2 regions of the Candidatus Pelagibacter sp. HIMB1587 genome follow, and region 2 is predicted to be linked to the other one. Evidence: riboswitches for the same ligand, from Rfam matches in the RefSeq annotation. Region 2 holds a riboswitch; the other holds the start of a gene.
The links. Region 2 has a riboswitch for glycine ahead of ACTTBE_RS04600 (malate synthase G). Riboswitches for the same ligand answer to the same signal wherever they lie in the genome.
Positions count from the first base shown of each region.

Region 1: it holds a riboswitch for glycine, as region 2 does, so the genes downstream of both, gcvT (glycine cleavage system aminomethyltransferase GcvT) here and ACTTBE_RS04600 (malate synthase G) in region 2, are expected to answer to the same signal.

Region 1 covers NZ_JBNAJJ010000002.1:618,733-622,156, reverse strand. Annotated here, with positions in the region: gene gcvP (aminomethyl-transferring glycine dehydrogenase) at 1-511, opposite strand, end outside; gene gcvH (glycine cleavage system protein GcvH) at 511-891, opposite strand; gene gcvT (glycine cleavage system aminomethyltransferase GcvT) at 891-1,991, opposite strand; glycine riboswitch at 2,070-2,159, opposite strand; gene ACTTBE_RS07670 (DMT family transporter) at 2,191-3,063, opposite strand; gene ACTTBE_RS07665 (biotin-dependent carboxyltransferase family protein) at 3,063-3,424, opposite strand, start outside.
Region 2 covers NZ_JBNAJJ010000002.1:24,471-27,894, forward strand. Annotated here, with positions in the region: gene secA (preprotein translocase subunit SecA) at 1-223, shown strand, start outside; gene ACTTBE_RS04595 (acetyl-CoA carboxylase carboxyltransferase subunit alpha) at 227-1,321, opposite strand; glycine riboswitch at 1,426-1,513, shown strand; gene ACTTBE_RS04600 (malate synthase G) at 1,593-3,424, shown strand, end outside.

The sequences.
Region 1 (3,424 bases), 590 kb from region 2:
CTGAAACAAAAACTAAATTACTATCCTTTTTATTTAATCTATGACTTAATCCCATAGCTTCTGCAGCTGCTGTTCCTTCATCAAGCAAAGATGCGTTTGCAATATCCATGCCAGTGAAATCAACAATCATTTGCTGAAAGTTTAGAAGCATTTCTAGTCTTCCTTGTGCTACTTCAGGCTGATAAGGAGTATATGATGTATACCAACCTGGATTTTCTAAAATATTTCTTAAAATTACATACGGAGTGTAAGTTCCATAGTAACCCATGCCAATAAAATTAGAATAAATTTGATTTTTTTTTGAAATTGCTTTCAATTTTCTTAATGCTTCATACTCAGAATTAGACTCTCCTATATTTAATCCATCTTTCAATTGTATCTTTTCTGGAACTGTACTTTTTATTAAATCGTCTAATGAATTATAATTAAGCTCCTTCAGCATTTTATTTTGATCTTCTTCTGAAGGCCCAATGTGTCTTTTTAAAAAGTCTTTTTGTGAGTTATGTAACATTAGCTAGCACTCTCCTTTGCAAATTTATCGTATTCTTCTTTATTCATTAAGCTGTCCATTTCTGAACTATCTTTCAATTTAAGTTTGAAAAACCAAGCTGATCCCTCAGGGTCTTCATTAATTTTAGCAGGATCATCTACTATAGCTTGGTTAGTATCAACTACTTCACCACTTACTGGAGTATAAACATCACTTGCAGCTTTAGTTGACTCAACTACTCCTGCTGTGCCATCTTTTTCAACGCTTGAACCTTTTTCAGGTAACTCAGCAAAAACAATATCTCCCAACATTTCTGTTGCATGCTTTGTAATTCCAATGGTGGCAACATCGCCCTCTACTGTAATCCACTCATGCTCTTTTGAAAATTTAACTTCACTCATTAGTTTACTCCTTTCACGTAACTTTTTTTATAAAATGGTAACCCGCAAACACTTGCAGGATGTTTTTTTCCTCTTACTTCCAGTAAAATTTTTGTATCAACTTTGGAAAACTCTTTATCTATGTAGCCCATTGCTATTGGACCATTTACACTTGGGCCAAAAGTTCCGCTTGTAACCTCACCAATAAGTTTTTCTGTCTCATCAAATATTTTAGTTTTTTCTCTAGCAATCAATCTTCCTTCTGGCTTGATGCCAATTCTAATTTTAGAGGTACCCTCTTCTATTTCTTTCATAATTTTTTCAGAACCAACAAATCCACCATTTGAAATTCTCTCTTTAGAAATCGCCCACTTTAAGTTTGCTTCAATTGGTGTTTTTTCTGTATCAAGTTCATGTCCATATAAGCACAATCCAGCCTCTAATCTCAAGGTATCTCTTGCCCCAAGTCCTATAAGTTGTGCTCCTTTTTCCATCAAATTCTGAGTAAATCCTTCGGCTAAATCGTTATTAATAGACACTTCAAAACCATCCTCTCCAGTATAACCAGACCTTGTAACAAAAGCTTTTTGATCTTTATAATCAAACCAGTTCCCTGTCATAAAATTAAGTTTTTCAACACCTTCTATTATGTCATTTAAAATCTCAACTGACTTTGGACCTTGAATTGCAATTAATGCTCTTTGATCATCAAGAACCATTTCATATTTACTGTTCAGTAAATCTGATAAAATTTTAAAATCATTATCTTTGCATGCTGCGTTTAAAATAATTAAATATCCTTTTTCAATTTTAGTGATTATCAAATCATCATGAATTCCAGCACTATCGTTCATTAAAAAACTATATTTAGAACAGTTTTGTTTCAAATTTTTTAAATCAAGTGGAAAAATTTTTTCAAGATCAGCAGTTAAGTCATCTCCACCATGAATAAATAATTGACCCATATGAGACACATCAAAAATACCTGAATTTGATCTTGTGAATTTATGCTCCTCAACAATCCCTTTGCTGTATTGTATGGGCATTTCATATCCAGCAAATTCTACAAATTTAGCTTGGTTATCTTGATGAAGTTTGTTTAAAGATGTTTTTTTTCCCATACTAACTCTGTCGTACCCATCTGTATTTTTGCCTGAGAGTTTTACTCCTTCGGCGAGAACTCAATCTCTTTCCAGAGTTAATATAATACGGTCCTTTTACCTGAGAGTTTCCTGGGCGGTTGCTCCTTCGGTGTCACAAAGTTTGTGATCTCTCCCGTTAACAAATATTCTAATAAATACTGTTTAATGTCAAATGTTATTAGATCGCTTTTTTTTCTGAGGTATATAAATTGTAAAATTGAAGTAAAACTGCAAAAATAACTATTGATCCTCCAATAATTACTATGAACGGTGGCTGTTCATTTATAAACAACCACGCCCATAAGGGACCTAGCACTGCTTCTGTTAGCATTATGATTCCAACCATTGCCGATGGTGTTCGTTGAGCTCCGATAGTAATAAAGATAAAACCTAATCCTAATTGTAAAAACCCAGCTAAAAATCCTAAAAAAATATCATTAGGAGATATCATTATTTTTTCTGACATTAGGAAACCTATTAACAACGCAAAAACACCTGCAACAAATTGAGCAGGAACCATATCAACAGTTGGATATTTTCTTACTACCAAAATTAATGTAGCAAAGGATATTGGCATTATGAAAGCTGCAATATTTCCAGACATTTGACCTGGAGATAAAGAACTTCCAACCATTAAAAGTATTCCTGAAATTGCAAGAATTATTGAAGTAAGAGTAATTGCTGAAATTTTTTCTTTTAAAAAAAAGTAACCAAATATTGCTAAAAAGATTGTTTGTGTTTGAATTATAAAATTAGCATTAGCAACTGTTGTGTTATACATGGCGAACACATAACCACTAAAACCAAGTGATAAAATAAATCCACCAAAGAAACCAGGAAATCCTAAATTATAAAAGGATCTAAATACTTGTTTCTTATAAGTTAAAGTTAAATACAAGCTAATAACAATTAGGAAGAATACCGTTCTCCAAAATAATATTTGCCAAAGAGTTGCTCCCTCAAATGATTTTACAATCAAACCTCCAAAACTAAGACTACATGCACCTAGAAATACTAAGAAGGGTCCAGGAAGTTTTCTGATAATATTCATTATATTTGATTAAGTAAGTTCTGAGTGTCCATCTCATATAATTTAAACAAAGTTTCAGCATCAGATAAATTTATCTCTTTAAATTTGATTTTTGAGCCAGGTGATATTTGTACCAATCGATCATAATCAACACTAGCTACCACCCCAATTTTTGGATACCCTCCAATAGTACCATGGTCTGACAGCATAATAATTGGGTTTCCATCTGCTGGTACCTGAATGACCCCTTTTAACAAACCTTCTGATTTAATATTGGTGTTTACAATATTTTCAATTTTTGGACCTTCTAAACGCATCCCCATTCTATCTGAAAGTTTTGATACAGAAAATTCTTTTTCAAAAAATATTTTTTTTCCTTCCT
Region 2 (3,424 bases):
AGTTGAATATAAAAAAGAAGCTTTTGATTTATTTTCAAATTTATTAGAAAAACTAAAATTAGACTACGTTACAATTTTAATGAATTTAAAAGTTATAACAGAAGAAAGACCTTCCAATGAGGAAAGAGTAAATCCAAAACCACAAACCAAAAAAATGGGAAGAAATGAACCTTGCTTCTGTGGATCAGGCAAGAAGTTTAAACATTGCCATGGAGCTTTATAATTCTTAAAAAAGAAAAAATAAGGAAACTAAAAATAATAAACCTGCACCAATACCAAATAATAATTTTTTTGATTTGAAAATATTATCAAAATTATTTTTCTTAATAGTCAAATTGCTTAAATCTTCTACATTGTTCATAAAACCATCATTTCTTCCAATTTTTAAAAATTTATTTTTTCTTTCATTCGTTATATCTTCTGAAGTCATTTCTTTGTATTGATCTAAATTTTTAGAAATAGATTTTCTAACATTGTCTAGCATCAGGTCTCTATCCCTGTGAGCACCACCTAAAGGTTCTGGGATTATTTCATCAATAACTTTTAATTTTAATAAATCTTTTGCAGAAAGCTTCATTGCTTTTGCTGCATCAAGCATTTTTTTTGGATCTCTCCACAATATAGTTGCGCAGCCTTCAGGAGATATAACTGAATAAATAGCATTTTCTAGCATGATAACTTTGTTAGACGATGCTAATGCAATCGCACCACCTGAGCCACCTTCTCCTATAATTATTGCAATAGTTGGCACCTTAAGTTCCATGCAACATTCAATCGATTTTGCTATTGCCTCAGCTTGACCTCTTTCCTCTGCACCAACACCAGGATAAGCACCTGGCGTATCTATAAAAGAGATAATTGGAATTTTAAATTTATTTGCTAAATTCATTAATCGAATAGTTTTTCTGTAACCCTCAGGTCGCATCATCCCAAAATTTCTTTCAATTCTACTATCTAAATCTTCACCCTTTTCTTGGCCAATAACCAAAACCGAATAACCATTGAATTTTGCAAAACCTGTAAGTACAGATTTATCTTCTCCATAGTAACGGTCTCCAGATAGAGAAATAAAATCTTCGAATAAATTATCTATGAAAAATTTAGACTTTGGTCTGTCTTCATGTCTTGCAACCATGGTGGTTTGCCATGGATCTAGGTTTGAATATATATCATTTAATTTTTGATCTAACTCAACTTGTGTTTTTGAAATTTTTTGCGTATCTACTTCTGACAATCCCTCTTGATTGTAGGGATCTTTTAATTTTTCCAATTCTGTCTCTAAATCTTTAATCTCAGTTTCAAAATTAAGATAATTTTTCATAATATGGTTATAGCGGATGGTTAATTCATAAAAAAGGCAATAAAATGATATTTAATTTAAAGTGTAATTGTTATTAATTGACTCTTTTCTAGAAGAAGATACATACTTTGCTATCGGGAGAGACTAATAAATTTAGCACCGAAGGAGCAACCACCCCGGAAACTCTCAGGTAAAAAGGACCGATAGTTGCATAACACTCTGGAAAGAGAATTAATTCCGCCGAAGGAGCAAAACTCTCAGGCAAAAATACAGATGGGGTAATTTAGGTGATATGCAAGAAAAATATATAAATATAAATACTTTAAAAGTATCTGAAAAACTTTCTCAATTTATTAGCGACGAGCTATTAAAAGAAACAGATCTATCTGTTGATAATTTTTGGTCAGGGTTTGAGAAAACAGTCAATGAATTAGCACCTAGAAATAAAGAATTAATAAAATTTAGAGAAGACTTACAAAAACAAATAGACAATTGGCATATAAAAAATAAGGGAAATGAATTTAATTTGTCGGAATATAAAAAATTTCTAACAGAAATTGGTTATTTGAAAGAAGAAGGTGACGATTTTGAAATATCAACTCAAAATGTTGATGAGGAAATAACAAGTATTGCAGGGCCTCAACTTGTTGTACCAGTTATGAATGCGAGATACACATTAAATGCAGCTAATGCTAGATGGATGAGCTTATACGATAGTCTGTATGGAACAGATGTAATTGAACAATCAGAAGATAGCGTATCTGAAAGATACGATCCGTTAAGAGGTGAGATGGTAATAAAATATGGAAGAGATTTTTTAGATAAATATTTTCCATTAGCAGGATTGAGTTGGCAAAAAATTACAAGTTTCGCGGTTAAGTATGGAAAATTTAAAGCTTTAAAAGGTGCTGATATTTATGATTTGGTAGATGAGAATAAGTTTATTGGTCATAGGGGTGAAGCTGACAACCCGTCTGCAATAATTTTAAAAAATAACAATTTACATATAGAAATTTTAAAAGATTCAAGAGCTTTTGCGGCTCAACAAGATCATGCTGGTATTAGTGACATAATTTTAGAATCTGCGGTGTCAACTATATGTGATAACGAAGATAGTGTAGCTGCTGTAGATGCAGAAGATAAAATTGTTTGTTACAGAAATTGGCTAGGTCTAATGAAAGGTGATCTAAAATCAAAATTTGAAAAAGAAGGAAAATTATTTGAAAGAAAACTTAATCCTAATAGAAGCTATATTTCAAAAGATGGAAAAGGTTTAAAGCTTCATGGAAGAAGTTTACTGCTAGTTAGAAATGTTGGTCACTTAATGACTAATCCATCAATAATTTTAAAAGATGGTAGTGAAGTTCCAGAAGGAATAATGGATGCATTCATTACTACAGCTGCTGCCCTTCATGATATTAAAAAAAAAAACAATTCAAGAACTGGTTCTATTTATATTGTGAAACCAAAAATGCATGGACCAGATGAAACTGCATTTACTGATTTGCTTTTCTCAAAAGTTGAGGAAGTTTTAGGTTTGCCAAAATACACCTGCAAGATTGGAATAATGGATGAGGAAAGAAGAACTTCAGCTAATTTAAAAGAGTGCATTAGATCGTTAAAAAATAGAGTTTTCTTTATAAATACAGGATTTCTAGACAGAACTGGTGATGAAATGCACACCTCTATGGAAGCTGGTCCGATGATTAAAAAAGGTGACATGAAAACTTCAAAGTGGATTACAGCCTATGAAAACAATAATGTTGATATTGGAATAAAATGTGGATTTTCTGGAAAAGCTCAAATTGGAAAAGGTATGTGGGCAATGCCAGATAAAATGAAAGATATGATGGAGCAAAAAACTGGACATTTAAAAGCAGGTGCAAATTGTGCATGGGTTCCATCTCCTACTGCTGCAGCTTTGCATGCGCTACATTATCACGAAATAAATATTTTTGATGAACAACAAAAAATAAAAGATAGAGAACAGGCAAAGCTTGATGATCTTTTAACAATACCTACTGCTGATAGACCAAATTGGTCTGTAGATGAGATTAATAAAGAAATTTCTAACTCAGCTCAAACTCTATTAGGTTATGTTGTCAGATGGATTGATCAAGGAGT